Regions from separate parts of the Planococcus notacanthi genome, predicted to be linked through region 2. Evidence: predicted binding sites of a transcription regulator. Region 2 holds the regulator's gene; the other holds the start of a gene.

Region 1 (7,984 bases), 250 kb from region 2:
CAGAAGCATTTGGACAGGAATCTTCCGGAAATGCCCGTCCTTCCACTGAAGAGCCAATAGACGGTGATTGTGAAATCAAAGGAAATATCAACCGCAACGGCAATAAAATCTATCACATGCCGAGTGATTCTTCTTATGAACAAACCAATCCCGAAGAATGGTTCTGTACAGAACAAGAAGCGCAAGACGCCGGTTTCAGAGGGGTTGGACAGTAGGACAACAGTTCTTTATGGGGCCTTCTTCCGGCTGTGTCGTCGATGAAATGCAGCGTATTTTCGCATGCCCTGACAGTGCTCCGGGCGGGACGGATAAAGGGAAATACAGCGCTTATTTTTCTTTTCCAAAAACTATTGACTTTTTCCGTGGACAAGCTATACTTATATTTGTCCTGGAAATTGAGATTCCTTAGCTCAGCTGGGAGAGCGCTACCTTGACAGGGTAGAGGTCGCTGGTTCGAGCCCAGTAGGAATCATATAGTACGATGAAGAACCGCACAGCCATTTAGGCTGCGCGGTTTTTTTGTATCACAAAAAACGGGATGCATAAAGCTCCCGCACCAAATTTGAAATCCTATTCATCTTTATCTTCAACATCAAAACTGCATCAAAAACAGCAAGGCGATCCCCAGTAAGTTCATCCCGTAAAAATAAAAGCCATCTTGAAAACTTATGTGCTCTTCACCAAAAAAATACAAATTCATCCGTTTCATTTTATCATCCTTTTTTGTCACTTTTTTAGGCCATGCCTGCCGGTTTAATCCACCATCACAATCGACACGATTTCATCCACGGGCAGTCTGCGCTGCTTGAATGGATCCTCATAAATCAACATTCGAGTTTTCCCATCAATGCTTTTAATCGTCCCCCTGTGTGCCTCGATGGCACCATCTTTCCAGCAGCGGATGAGAACTTCGCATTGCCGCTTCAGCGCAATCTCCATCTCTTCCTGAATCAACTGCAAGTCGTCTCCGTTCAACTCGGGTTTTGGCACTTGTTCGTCTTTCTCGTACCATTCCCGGATCATTTCGACATGTTCCGGCAGCATCAAGGCTGTCCATTTAATGTTCCCGCGATCTTTAATATCGCCGACTGTCTTTAAATACTTATTGCGTTTCATCGGACCACCCCTATTCTTTGTTGTGTCCGCCGATCAATTTTGTCCGCGCTATGGCGGTGCCCGCCTGTGTGCCCGAGATGCCCCGATAGATAGCCGAATAGCCATACTTTTTCCGGATGGCATCCATGGCACTCCCCAAGCGCCTGTTTTCAAACTTCCTTTCATCGAACAGACTTAACTGCATCGACGACTCTTCTTCCAGATTGCTGATGGACAACGAAATCTGGCGAACCGGTTTATGTTGGAAATGCTCATGAAAAATCTCCTGGCAGACGCGATAAATTTTCAGCGTATCATTCGTTGCTTCGTCAATAGAGCGCGAACGGGAGAATCCGCCGCCGAATACGGACTTGCTGTAAACAACACTCAAGTGAATTGTCCGCCCCATGCGGTGAGCTTTACGCGTACGCATCGCAACATCTTCACACATTTCCAGAATAATCGTCATGATGTCTTTTTCTTCTATGTAATCGCGATATAAAATCTGTCCTTTTCCGTAACTGACCTGTCCCTCCACCAAAGGCGCACCTAAATCCGACAAGTCGATGCCATTGGCGTGTTGGTGGAGTTGATTGCCCATAATCCCAAAGCGCTCCTCCAAAAGAGAGACGTCTGTACAGGCCAAATCTCCAATACAGAAAATCCCCATGCTGTTTAAGGTTTTTTCCATCCGAGAGCCGATGCCCCACATTTTACTGAGAGGCGCCACTGGCCATAACTTTTTCGGCACATCGGCATATGTCCAATTGGCAAAACCCGTTTCTTTCGCCTCCAAATCGAGAGCCAACTTTGCCAGCAGCATATTTGGCCCTCCCCCCACCGAAGAAGGCAGTTTGAAACAGTCCAGCAATTCCTGTTGGATGCGGCGCATTGTCTGTTCAGGAGGCCCCCACAACTTCTCTGTCCCTGTCAGTTCAATAAAACTCTCGTCTACACTGTAAACATGAATCGATTCTTTTGGCACGTAGCTGCCCAACAGCTCAGTAATGGCCATCGATTTTTCCAAATAAAGCTTCATTTTAGGCTCAATCAGTAAAATATCCGGATGGTTCGGAATTTCAAAAAGCCGTGTGCCAGTTCTCACACTAAAACGCTTTTTCATCATAGGCGATGCCGCTAAAACCACACTTCCTTTCCGTTCCTGGTTTCCCACCACTGCAAGACAAACTTCCAACGGATCGAGTCCCAGTTCTACCGCCGAGACGCTGGCATAGAAACTGCACATATCAATACAAAAGATATGACGTTCTGGCAATTCAAGTGCTTTCATCACTCTCACCTCTCGAAAGGGAACGTATGTTCTTATTCTATACCACGATGATCGTAACGGCAATCCTTTTTAAAAAAATAAACTTCTGCCATGCGGTTCACTGGATCTGAACTGCATAGCAAAAGCGATATTCTAAAAAAATCCAACCGTTTCTATGCTTCAACTATAAAAAAGATTTAAAAAAATTGAATGCCCCGCCTTATGGATCATTCAATTTTCTAACAACTTTACATTTGCCGGTATGCGTATTATGATAAGTGCAGTAAAAGATTTGACATCCACCATTCTTATCAGCGCACCGGAAAACAGTTGGAAATTGCTGTTCCGGATTCGCAGGAATCAATGGGTGCCAAACCCACTGCAAGCTTTAGGAACAAAGTTTGCTTTGAAAAAGTCATCGCCTTCGGGTGATGGCTTTTTTCGTTTTTTAGCCAAAAGAAAACCGGCCAGGCATCAGCCCGACCGGTTTTTTCATAGTTTATTATGCTTCTACAGTTTTGGCAGGCTTTTTATCGCGCGCCAGCCACTGGATTCCAAATAGAATAACAAAGGCAATGGCACCAATCGTATCAGACAAGCCCTCCGGATAAATCAAAGCTAATCCGGTTGCAAATGCCAGGATGCGTTCAAGCCAGTTCAGCTTGCGGTACCAATAACCGATCAATCCTGCTCCGATGGCAATCATCCCTGTCAATGCTGTAATCAGTACCCAGATCAGCTCAGGCCAAGTGGTATCGATCATCAGCAGAGCGGGTGACAACACAAACATATACGGAATGATAAACGCGGCGGCCGCCAATTTGGCTGCAATAAAACCAGTCTTGATCGGTTCGCCACCTGAAATCCCTGAAGCTGCAAATGCTGCAAGCGCAACAGGCGGTGTAATATCGGCAATGATCCCAAAGTAGAACACGAATAGATGGGCAGATAAAGCGACCACCAGCGGTACTGCCGCTCCAACCGGCTCATCCATCATCAATAACGTGATAATGGCTGGTGCCGCTATCGTAGAGGTGATGACATAATTGGCAGTTGTCGGTGACCCCATTCCGAGAACAATCGCTGCCAGCATGGTGAAGAACAAGGTCAGCAGGATATTTCCACCTGAAGCTGAAACCAGACCATTTGCCAGACTCAGGCCAAGGCCGGTCTTCACAACGACACCGACGATGATTCCGGCGGCGGCTGTTGCCGCTGCAACAGCTAAAGCCGTTCGTGCCCCATCAACAAGCGCTAAAATGATATCTTTGAAGTTCAAGCGTGTTTCTTTATTAAAAGCACTGACGAAAATCGTCAACAGAATCCCGTAAAGTGCTGCCTGCATGGTTGGAATGCCGATCAACAAGAAAACGATGATGGCGATAATCGGCAGCAAGAGATAAATCTTTTTCAAAACTTCCTTGCGGTTTGGCATTTCTTCAGGCGAAAGGCCTTTCAGTCCAATCCGCTTGGCTTCAAAATGAGTCATGATCCAAACTCCTGTGAAATACAAAAGAGCCGGTATTGCAGCAGCTTTCGCAATTTCCCAGTAGGTAACTCCTCCGATAAACTCCACCATCAGGAAGGCTGCAGCACCCATGATCGGCGGCATCAATTGTCCGCCTGTCGAAGCTGCTGCCTCTACGCCTCCGGCAAATTCCTTCTTATATCCCAGTTTTTTCATCATCGGAATAGTATAGGAACCTGAAGTTACTACGTTGGCTACAGAACTCCCGGAAATGGTCCCCTGCAACGCACTGGAGAAGATGGCCACTTTCGCAGGCCCCCCAGTCAAATGACCGGCCAAGGATACAGCCAAATCATTGAAATACTGTCCGACTCCGGTCTTCACCAGGAACGACCCGAACAACAGGAACGTAAAGATAAAGGTGGCTGAAACGCTGATTGGCGTTCCCAGTATTCCATCTGTGGTATAGAACATGAGCTGGACGATTGAATCCAGATCCTGTCCTCTATGGCGCAGGAAGCTCGGGAAGTAAGGCCCGAAAAAGGCATAGGCCAAAAATAAACTGGCAATGACGGTAATCGGCATACCCACGGCTCGCCGAGTTGCTTCAAGCGTCAGCAGGATCGCTAAAATCCCGACAATCAAATCCAGTTCAGTGACCCGTCCGAGACGGAACACCAAATCGTCGTACATGATCGGCCAGTAGGCAGCTACGCCAATTGAAAGCAGCGCCAGAATATAATCATACCAGGCCACTTTATGCCGGATTCCTTTGCGTTTTCTGGCTGGGAATAATATGAAGATCAAAGATAATGCAAACCCTAAGTGGACAGACCGCTGAATATAAGCAGTATATTGGCCGAAAATAGCGGTATAAAGCTGGAATAAAGAAAAAGCTAATAACCCGAAAAAGACCACATGCTTAATGATTCCGCTTAAATCCCGCGTATTGGATTCAGGATCGTATTTCTGTAGAATTTCCTTCTGTTTTTCTTCCGAGATGTAAGATTCATCTTCCGGCGGAAGCTTTTGCTGTTCGCGTTCTTCTGGAGACAATTTATCGCTCATCAATTCTCACTCCTTGTCTTAGTTGAAAAAGGGATAAGCGTTCTACCCTAAAAGTATACGACTTCCCTCTTTCAAGCGTTTTTTTCAAATCCATCTTCTGTCCTTTTGTACTGAATGATAAACCGGCATCCACATCTCCGACGAACAGCCGAAATTCGGGCAGTTCCCTTGTCATATTCTTGATAAAGTATTTACCGTCCTTTTCGACAAAGGTCTCGCCTTCTCCTGCATTTGAGGGCATGCCGATATTAAAATCTTCATATTCAAGCTCTATCATCATTAAAGCGTTATCCTCGATCACTTTATAACTTTCAATGACTTCTGACAAATGGATCGAATGGGTATAGATCAATTGGAAAAACCGGCTTTTGACCGGCACATAAGCCGTTATTTTTTCAGTCTCGTTATCGATAAACACATAATTCTTCTGGAATGGGGTGAATGCGATTAAGGAGCTGATTAAGATGAGGGCAATCATTAACGGAAGAAACTTCTGTATCCGGGGGAACTGCATCGTCCATTCTCCTCCATCTTGAAAACAAAGAACTGACGGCAGAGCTTTCGCTTTACCGTCAGTTGTTCGCTCATTCAATTACTTTACTTCGTCGAAATACTTCTGTGCTCCAGGGTGGATATCGATTCCGATTCCATCAAGAGCCGTTTCAGCTTTGATCAATTCCGCTTTAGCGTGCTGGATTTGATCTGTGTTTTCATAGATCGCTTTAGTGATGTCGTACACCAAGTCTTCTGAAAGTTCGTTCTGTACCACTAACATAGCCAATACAGAAACAGTCGGAACTTCTTCAGCCAATCCGTAGGTGCCGGATGGTACAACATCATTTGCATAGTAAGGATATTTTTCGATCAATGCATCCGCTTTATCCTGTTCGACAGGTACAATCACTACGTCTGAAGTTGCGCTAAGGCTTTCAACAGCGCCTGTCGGTGTCCCGGCAGTGATGAATGCCGCATCAATTTGTCCTGACTGCAGGCTTTCTTGTGATTCCCCAAAATCAAGATTTTGAGCATCGATGTCTTCCATCGTCATGCCATGGATTTCCAGTAATTGTTCAGCATTAATATAAGTCCCAGATCCAGGGGCACCTACAGAGATTTTCTTCCCAGCCAAGTCATCAAAAGAAGCAATTCCTGAATTTGAAGTTGTGACCAATTGGATGGTTTCCGGGTAAAGCGCACCGATAGCGGAAACGGTATCAATCTTTTCCCCTTCGAACATGTTCGATCCTTCAGCTGCGTAGAAGGCTGTATCCGTTTGAACAAACGCAATCTGCGCCGCTCCATCAGCAAGTGCAGTCATGTTTGCAGCGGAAGCCTGGGAAACTTCAGCAGTGGTGTCCAAGCCCGTTTCATTTTCAACGATCGTAGCCATCGCGCCGCCAAGCGGATAGTATGTTCCTGTTGTTCCGCCCGTCAAGATGCTGAGGAATTCGGGATCAGAAGCCCCGCCACCGCCTTCTCCTTCGGGTTCTGTTGCTGCGTCATCTCCACAGCCTGCCAAAAATACAGATCCTGCAAGAGTTACTGCAGCAAATAAACCAAATTTCTTCTTCAACATAAAGTGACCTCCCCTTTGCTCAATTCGTATTTTGTGTTTCCTTTTCATAATAGCATGTCTTTCTTACTACTTTCAATGCATTTCAGGAAATACAACCGCTTACATAGAGAACATTTAGAAAACTCGAATCAAGTTTCAGCACCTTCTACATGAGTTTCAGGAGTTGTTTCTCCCGGCGCCAGATCTTCAAAAGTCCGCCCCTGTTCTTCAAGGTCACGCGTCCGGTGGGCAATCCGTGCCGATGCACATGCCGCAACACTAGCTACCAGGTCATCCAGGAATGTGTGGACTTGGCCGCCGTATTTCGTATCAAGCTTATGGATAATTCCAGTTTTATTTTTGTCCAAATGGCCGAATGTGGTTACAGCGATGCTTCCATAAGTCAATACTGCACCTAAACCGATCATTTCATCGACCCCGAAAAGCCCTTCGTCTGCTCCTACGATCTGCTGGAGTGGACGGGATAACTTCCCTTGTTCTGCCAATTCATCCAACTCAATTCCCACAAGCAGGGCGTGCTGCATTTCACGTTTGCGCAAAACACTTTCAACGGATTCCATGCAATGTTCAATTGTCAGTCCTTCATTGAAAGGCAATTGCATATCCAAAACGATTTTAGCTATGTCTTCATTGGTGACGCCTCTTCGCTCCAACGCCTCGTGCGTCGCTTTCGTCACTTCGTCCGAATGTACTCGAAATCTTCCGCCATCCATAATCAAAAACCCCTTCCTTCTATAGTCTTGGTGTTCTTTTCCCATTATACCTTGTCCATCCAGTATGGTACAATTTTCTTACAAACCACTAGAGGAGGCATATAAATGACTACTGGAAAGGTAGAAGATTTATCCATTTACAGCAAGGAACTTCAAGAAGACATGCAATTGCTTGTCTACCTTCCTTCCAATTTTTCACCCTTGTACAAATACACACTGGTCATCGCTTCAGATGGCAAGGATTATTTTCAATTAGGGCGGATTCCGCGTGTCGTAGATGAGTTATTGGCGAATCAGGAAATCGAAAATATCATCGTGGTCGGCGTGCCTTATAAGAGCGTGCCCGACCGCAATAAAAAATACGAACCGACCGGTGAACAGCATGGTGCATACGTGCGCTTTTTAGCACATGAGCTGGTGCCTTTCCTGGATGAAAAATACCCGACCTATCAGGTCGGCATGGGCCGTGCATTGATTGGGGATTCGCTGGCTGCAACAGTATCGCTAATGGCAGCTTTGAAATACCCGAATATATTCGGCCGCGTCATTCTGCAGTCACCAAAAGTCGGCGAAGACATGCTAAAAGCAGTCGAAGCCTTTAATTCAGCGAATTCTTTCACCGTTTACCACGTCATCGGAAAAGAAGAAACAGCAGTCAAACTGAGCAATGGCGGAACAGAAGATTTTGTTGAACCTAACCGGAAATTAAATAATTTAATGAAAAATAAAGGGTTTTCGATCTTTTATGAAGAATTTGATGGAGACCATACTTGGAAGCATTGGCAGCCAGATTT
Region 2 (7,984 bases):
GGACATAATCACTGAAGACGAAGAACGTTCCGCCGAAGACATGAAGTCCGCCATGAAGAGCCATACCGTTTAAGGCTGCTCCCATTGCAAATTCACGCACACCAAACCAGATATTGCGTCCTTCAGGATGTTCAGCGTCGAAATCGCCAGCGCCTTTGATGTTCGTTTTGTTGGATCCAGCAAGGTCAGCACTTCCCCCGAAGAAGGAAGGAACTGTTTTAGCGATTGCATTGATCATATCTCCTGAAGAAGAACGAGTTGCTTGTTTGTTACCGAATTCATATGTCGGGAACTCTGCATCAAAGTTCTCTGGAAGATCTCCACGGATCGCCATCTGCAATTGTTCCGCCAATTCCGGATGTGCTGATTCGTATTGTGAATACAATTCGTTCCATTGTGATTCAGCTTTTGCCCCAAGCTCTTCAGTTGCCTGTTGGAAAGTTTCATATACTTCCTCCGGCACATGGAAATCTTGATCGAAAGTCCACTCGTAGTATTCTTTAACCAATTTCATTTCATCTTCACCAAGCGGTGCACCGTGTGCGTCTGCTTTACCTGATTTGTTCGGAGCTCCGTAACCGATAACGGTTTTGACTTCGATTAATGTCGGTTTGTCTGAAGATTCTTTGGCTTGTGCGATTTTTTCTGATAAGTCGTCCAATACATTGCCATCGTCTACGCGCAAATAGTTCCAGCCGTATGACTCAAAACGTTTTTGAACATTTTCAGAGAAACTCTTGCCGAGTGGACCGTCCAACGAAATGTCGTTGCTATCATATAGAACAACCAATTTATTTAATTTCAAGTGGCCTGCAAGAGAAATAGCTTCTCCGGCAACGCCTTCCATCAAATCTCCATCACCGCATAAAGCGAAAGTGTTGTGATCGACGATATTCATGCCTTCTTTATTGTAAGTAGCTGCTAAATGACGCTCAGCCATTGCCATACCGACCGCCATACCAATTCCCTGTCCAAGTGGACCGGTCGTGGCTTCAACGCCTGTAGTGTGGCCATATTCGGGATGTCCAGGTGTTTTTGAATCCCATTGACGGAAGTTTTTGATTTCATCCATTTCTAAACCATAGCCGCTTAAATGAAGCAAACTGTATAGAAGCATGGAACCATGTCCAGCGGATAACACAAAACGGTCACGGTTAAACCAATCCGGATTTTTTGGATTGTGGTTCATATGCTTAGTCCACAAAGTATATGCCATTGGAGCTGCGCCCATTGGCAATCCTGGATGACCAGAATTTGCTTTTTCGATTGCATCGATGGAAAGTGTACGAATTGTTGTCACTGCAAGTTGATCTGCGTGGGTTGACATAGTAACATCCTCTCTCAAACAAAAATATAATCCCTTTCTAGTTTAGTCAACAATAGAAAAGAATACAATGAAAAAGAGAATAAGTATTTAATTCAAATACTTATTCTCTCGAATATTTTTGACCTTTTCTGGTGTTACATCGTTCCCATTCGGGTCAATTACTTTTACATTTTCAATTGTTCCACGCATCGTTTTACGGAACGTTTGCAAATATTCCTGGCGCAAAGAAGATTGTTCTTTTGCTTCTTCTTTGGATAATCCAGTCGTTTTCGATTTACGTGATAGTTCATTAATTCTAGTTAATTTGTCTGGTGATAACATAGACATCCACCTTTCTTCTTTTCATATGGTACAAAAAAAGTAAGGTTTCTGCAATGTTTTAGTCTTTCATCAGCTTTTCGTATTCCTTATATCGCCGATGAACCGTCGCCTTGCTCGCTTGGTAGCCGAATCCTTGCAGGGTTACAGCAATTTCACTGAAAGTCAGCCCATTGGTTTTCAGGCTGACAATTTGATCGATAGGCAAATCCAAGCGTTCCCGTCCATCAGGATTGCCTTTGCCTTTTAGATTTTTTTCCGGTTTATAGCCATTTTCCACAGCGCGTTTCATGCCCCGCTTGATTTTGGCATTATGTATTTTGCGCTGATATTCTTCAACGATTGCCAGAATTTCAAGCACCATGTCATCCATATCATTAAGGGCTATTGGCCCCATATCCGATAAGGTATAAACTTCCACGCCATATTTCTTCATGACATGCAAAAGAGCAATACGTGCATGCCCTCTGCCCAAACGCGTTTCATCCTGAATAAAAACGGCATCGATTTTTTCTGCCTTGATGCAATTAAGCATTTCAAGCAGACCGTCACGATCCATTTCGTATCCACTGTGCTGATCGGTGTATACACCATCCACTTTATAAGATTGTTCAAACGCAAATTTCATCAGTTCTTCTTCCTGTCTCTCAAGGGAGGATTCCTGCGTATCTTTGGTCGTGCTGACACGGCAATAAATTAATGCATTTTTCTTCATTCAGCATCACCTGCAAATTTAATGGTCTCATCAGGAGCAAATTTCAATTGGTCGCTTGGAATCTTAAGGGATTGTCCTGCAATGATTTTTGGAGTAGAAAGGTTGTTTTCTTTCATAATCTCCTCTATCCATTCATGATGGGGAGTCGCGCCACTGAAAGATTCAGCTAAAGTCCAAAGCGTGTCGCCTTCTTCTATTTCAACTTGGCTCATTGATGTACTGTTTGTATTATGGGACAGTATTGCGTAAAAAGTAAATACCACAATTAATGAGAAAAATGCGATAAGATAAGAATTTTGTCGAATGAATGTCATTTGAACCGCCTCCTAAGAATTTATGTTCGGAATGTATGTTCTCATATTAATGCGAACAGGTGTTTTTGTCAAGAATAAAATTCGAACCTATGTTTGCATTTCAATGCCCGAGTTGGTATACTATTGGTAGAAATCAAGTAGAATTACTCAAATGAGGTGAAACTGTTGAAAAAAGTATCCAAACGCCAGGAAGACATTCTGTCATTTATAAAAGAGGAAGTTCGGCTGAAAGGCTATCCGCCATCCGTACGCGAAATCGGTGAGGCAGTCGGTCTTGCATCCAGTTCGACTGTACATGGGCATTTAGCACGTCTTGAAAGCAAAGGCTTGATCAGACGGGATCCAACCAAGCCGAGAGCCATTGAAGTAATAAGCACTGACGAAGCGTTAATCGATAAAAGTCCGGTATTGCATGTTCCTTTAATCGGTAAAGTAACTGCCGGTGTTCCTATTACAGCAATTGAGAACGTGGAAGAGTATTTCCCGCTTCCGCAAAGTTATGGCACTGAAGATGATCACATCTTCATGCTGGAGATCATGGGTGAAAGTATGATCGAAGCCGGAATTTTGAACGGAGATTATGTAGTGGTTAAGCAGCAGCAGACCGCGGATAATGGGGACATTGTTGTCGCAATGACGACTGAGGATGAAGCAACAGTTAAACGCTTCTTCCGAGAAGAAAATTATTTCCGTCTTCAGCCTGAAAATTCATCGATGGATCCGATCATTGTAGACCAAGTATCGATTCTTGGTAAAGTTGTAGGCGTTTATCGCCAAATCCATTAAAAAAACCGGGGAAATCCCCGGTTTTTTTAATGGATATTTTTATTATGTAAACAATTTCATTTTAGCGTTTATGGCAGTTGAAAGCTAAAATTACAGGAATTCTCATTCTCCTACTATACTCTTCATCAGAACTGAAATTTTGACGCTCGGGCTTCCCTTCCCGAACATTCGTTACGCTAAATCCCGCATTTGTCAAAGAGGTAAAATAGCTTTCAATGGTTCGGTGATACTTGACGACAATTTTATCGATCCACGGTTCGTGCCGTTCTCCTTCTTTAAAGTAATCGTCCACCAGCCAATTGCTTCTTTTTTCTCCTGACATTTTACTTGAAAAAGATGAGGTCGTCAGTGGATGCTGCACACTAAACACAAATTTCCCCTCAGCTTTTAAGGATTCATATACATTTCGGAATAGTTCGTCCACTTCCGGTAAATAATGGATGGCTAGTCGAGAGGAGACGATGTCATAGGTATTTTCAGGAAAAACAAATGACTCCATAATTGCCAATGTCAGATCGGCATTGGCACCCTCCAAATTTGCAGCCGCTAAGTCGATCATTTCTTCAGACCCTTCCACACCATGATAATAATGCGCTCCTGCTTCCAACAGTTCTTTTCCGAATAAAGCATCTCCACATCCTAAATCGAGTATATCCTGGTTTTGAAAGTTGCCAAGCAAGCCATAGATTATTGGTTTTTCAATGCTGTTATTAGGGCTCTCCGTCCGATTTCTTCTTTGCAGAAAATTCTTCAAAAAATCTTTTTCCTCGTAAGCACTCGATCCTCTGAACTCCATTCATTTGCCTCCCAATTGAATTGTCATGCAAAAAATCTTTTAAAAAAAGGAGTTGCGCAAGCAACACCTCAAGTGCAGCTTGCCGAGAAAAAATCTTCTACAGTTCGCTGACGATAATATATTTAACTAAATTGATAGTAATGCGATAAATATTGCCTGTTTGTTCATCTGAAATTTCATAAGTGCCATTGGAAGGAATCTTGCTTAATGCCGATTCTTTATCTACAGCCTGGACATTGTGTACGATGGTATTGCCTTGATCAAAATAAAACTCTACGCGAAACGGTTTCATGCAATAGCCTCCTTTAAACTTTTACTTTATCTTCGTGACTCAGTTTAGCATATATCCTTTATTATTGCTGTTTGTATAATTCCTTGTATACGATCACTTTCAGGGCAAGCAGCTCTTCTTCATTCAAATCCTCTTCAAGCTTCTGAATCACTTCGTCTGCTGACATCGTGCCATCTTCAATTCCCGATTTCATTTTAGCCAGATCCGCAATGCCGACCTTTTTGATGACTGTACCCGCTGCATCTCCAGTTGTTTCAAATGGCAAAGGCATACTCTCTTCCTCTGCAATTTTGGCTTCTTCTACATATTCAAGCATTTGTGGATCACTTTCAACATATTCCACCACTTTTTCCATTTGCCCGTTGTTCCGAAGCTCTTCTGTCGCCTCGGCAACCAGCCGGTCGGTCGACAAATCGGGTCCGATAACATATGTGCCAATGCCTGCAAACGAAAAGAAGATTAAAAAAACAATGATAGACATTAAAAAGCGCATAGCCGATTCCCCCTCCGTTTTTAGACTATTATAACAGTAGACGCAAAAAAGTGTATAAAGTTACCAAAAAAGAATAACCTCGCAGTTCGTTCTTTGCAGAACGGACGACAAGGTTATTTCTTTTACTCAAGCATGTTCATCAATTAATCATCGTTTCTGCTGCTCAGCAATCCACCAGTCAATGTGTTCTAAATTAAAGATCACAGTGTCTTGGAATGCTTTGCGGTGCGGAATCTTTCTTTTCGACATTAAATCTGTAATCTGCTCTGCAGCCAATGGATAATTCACTGATTCCAAATATTCTACAAGATTCGAAAGTCCTTGGATTTTCCTCAAATTAATCGCCTCCCACAAAATCCTTCTTCTTTCAAGAGAAAGAAAAATTCAGTATGAGTTATTAACTTTTCAGGCTGCAACTAATTATAACCTTAATTCGCCGGCTGTAAACTATAAAAAAAGGTATTCTTCGCATACTCTGCATATTTTCATCATAAATTTCATTAAGCCTGTTTAGTTAGAATCAGGATATTTTCAAGCAACAGCAAGACAAGGAGATATCCGCTTGCCTCTGGAATCTTTCTTTGCCAGCACATAAAAAAACAGCATCTCCGAGGAGAAACTGTTTTCATGTTTACTTTTCTATAGAGTCAGAACAGCATAACCTTTATCGGCTTTGAGGCTCCAATCGACAAAAATTTCATTTATCGATCTCTTCAGTATCTTTTCCAATGTTGATTGTTTAAATAATTTATATTCTAATGGCCGTTTAGCCAGTTTCAAGGTGTCTTCAATGCCCATGCCTATCCATTCATTTTCGAGCAGAGTAAAGATGTCTGTACGACGAATCAGCAGGGTTCTTTCAATATCTCCGAAACGGTTCAGTAAATCCGAGATTCTTTGCTCCAGTTCACTTATTTAAAGATTCCATCGAAGAGAGCCTGCTCGTTAACTTCCATCAGCCTAGGCTCTATTTCTATCACGCTTTCTTCCAAGACAGTAAGAATCACACCCGACCTGTTCACTAAATTCCAAACGGCATACTGTTCTTTAATCTCGTGGCCTGCTTCTTTTAAAAACTCCGTTGAAATTCTTCGCCAATTATTTGAGGAGCAATTGAAGCCGGAATCCCTTTAACAGGAAACACACACAGATATTCCACCATCAACGAGAATCACTTAATTCTCAACCGTGAAGCATTCTGCTGATCAAGAATCGACGCGGTGGCTTTCTTCATAAGCACGCTCTTCTTTGTGGTAACGGATGTATGATTTTCCGAAAGCGACTAAAGACGTGATCCAGAGAGAAATTAGAATTGCGTATAAGATCATGAACATAATGATTCCTCCTCTTTTACTAATCAGCAACATAGTCAAATATTAACTTTCTTTTTTTAAAAACTTTTTAATATCTCAGTCTGCCAGGTCATTGCCAATTAGTCGCTTTAGCACACGAATAAGTTTCTATTAGTTTTCAATTTCTATTATTTTTTTCATTTTCTCTTTCTGGACTCGACGGAAAACAGAAAAAAGCCGTTGGCGCTTTGCAGCACCAACGGCTTAAGGTAATTTTTAGTACATTTTCAAGTATTGCTCGCGTTCCCACGGGTGGACGCTTGTGCGGAACATATCCCATTCGATTTCTTTCGCTTCGACGAAATTGTTCAAAATGTGGCTTCCCAATGCTTTTTTCATCACTTCATCTTTTTGCAATTCCTGCAAGGCGTTGTAAAGTGTGCTCGGAAGATCTTCGATTCCCACTGCTTCACGCTCTTTTTGGTTCATTGCATAGATATTGCGGTCTACGGCATTTGGTGGAGTCAGTTTTCTTCTGATTCCATCAAGGCCTGCGCCAAGAAGAACAGCCATCGCTAAGTATGGATTAGCTGCCGGATCGACTGAACGCACTTCTACACGTGTAGACAAACCGCGTGATGCTGGAATACGCACTAACGGGCTACGGTTCTGGCCTGACCATGCAATGTAACAAGGCGCTTCATAACCTGGCACAAGACGTTTGTACGAGTTTACAAGCGGGTTTGTTACAGCTGTAAAGCCTTTCGCGTGTTCAATGATTCCAGCGATGAATTGGTAAGCTGTCTCACTCAATTTCATTTCGCCGTCTTCATCCAGGAATGTGTTGCGATTTCCATCAAACAAGGAAAGGTTCATGTGCATTCCTGAACCGCTGACACCAAATAGTGGTTTCGGCATGAACGTAGCATGAAGGCCATGTTTACGGGCAATGGTCTTAACAACCAGCTTAAAGGTTTGGATTTCATCACATGCTTGTACGGCATCTGCATATTTAAAGTCGATTTCGTGTTGTCCTGGTGCCACTTCGTGGTGGGAAGCTTCGATTTCAAAGCCCATTTCTTCCAGTTCAAGAACGATGTCGCGTCGGCAGTTTTCGCCCAGGTCCATCGGTGCCAAGTCAAAATAGCCGCCGTGGTCATTCAGTTCAAGAGATGGTTCGCCTCTTTCATCAAGTTTGAACAGGAAGAATTCCGGCTCTGGTCCAAGGTTGAAATGCGTAAATCCTAGCTCTTCCATTTCCTTTAATACACGTTTTAAGTTTGTACGTGGATCTCCAGCAAATGGCGTGCCATCTGGGCTGTAAATGTCACAGATTAAACGTGCAACTTTTCCTTTTCCTGTGATCCAAGGGAATACAACCCATGTATCCAAGTCAGGGTATAGGTACATATCAGATTCTTCAATGCGTACAAAACCGTCAATGGACGATCCATCAAACATCATTTTGTTGTCGAGTGCTTTGTCCAATTGGGATGTCGGTATTTCAACGTTTTTGATGACCCCAAGAATATCTGTAAATTGCAGACGGATAAAATTAACGTTCTCTTCTTTTACTAATCGTTGAATGTCTTCTTTTGAATACTTGCCCATGTTCTCTTCACTCTCCTATAAATATTGTATGTAACCCCAT

What was found. Region 2 encodes LexA, which represses DNA repair genes until DNA is damaged. Its sites were predicted from a motif close to CGAACATATGTTCG; they were not measured.
Region 1: a site for LexA is predicted at 2,406-2,419, ahead of QMA01_RS01570 (Y-family DNA polymerase). Genes of this name have one in related genera too.

Annotation. Positions count from the first base shown of each region.
Region 1 covers NZ_JASDCQ010000001.1:344,534-352,517, reverse strand. Annotated here, with positions in the region: gene QMA01_RS01585 (thermonuclease family protein) at 1-215, shown strand, start outside; tRNA gene QMA01_RS01580 (tRNA-Val) at 400-472, shown strand; gene QMA01_RS01575 (YolD-like family protein) at 754-1,116, opposite strand; gene QMA01_RS01570 (Y-family DNA polymerase) at 1,127-2,386, opposite strand; gene QMA01_RS01565 (TRAP transporter permease) at 2,868-4,901, opposite strand; gene QMA01_RS01560 (DUF1850 domain-containing protein) at 4,891-5,415, opposite strand; gene QMA01_RS01555 (TAXI family TRAP transporter solute-binding subunit) at 5,494-6,477, opposite strand; gene QMA01_RS01550 (phosphatidylglycerophosphatase A family protein) at 6,606-7,190, opposite strand; gene QMA01_RS01545 (alpha/beta hydrolase) at 7,296-7,984, shown strand, end outside.
Region 2 covers NZ_JASDCQ010000001.1:598,077-606,060, reverse strand. Annotated here, with positions in the region: gene tkt (transketolase) at 1-1,327, opposite strand, end outside; gene QMA01_RS02815 (DUF896 domain-containing protein) at 1,415-1,648, opposite strand; gene QMA01_RS02810 (YneB family resolvase-like protein) at 1,707-2,360, opposite strand; gene yneA (cell division suppressor protein YneA) at 2,357-2,674, opposite strand; gene lexA (transcriptional repressor LexA) at 2,840-3,460, shown strand; gene QMA01_RS02795 (class I SAM-dependent DNA methyltransferase) at 3,522-4,256, opposite strand; gene QMA01_RS02790 (hypothetical protein) at 4,354-4,548, opposite strand; gene QMA01_RS02785 (hypothetical protein) at 4,610-5,041, opposite strand; gene QMA01_RS02780 (hypothetical protein) at 5,189-5,377, opposite strand; gene QMA01_RS02775 (hypothetical protein) at 6,247-6,375, opposite strand; gene glnA (type I glutamate--ammonia ligase) at 6,610-7,944, opposite strand.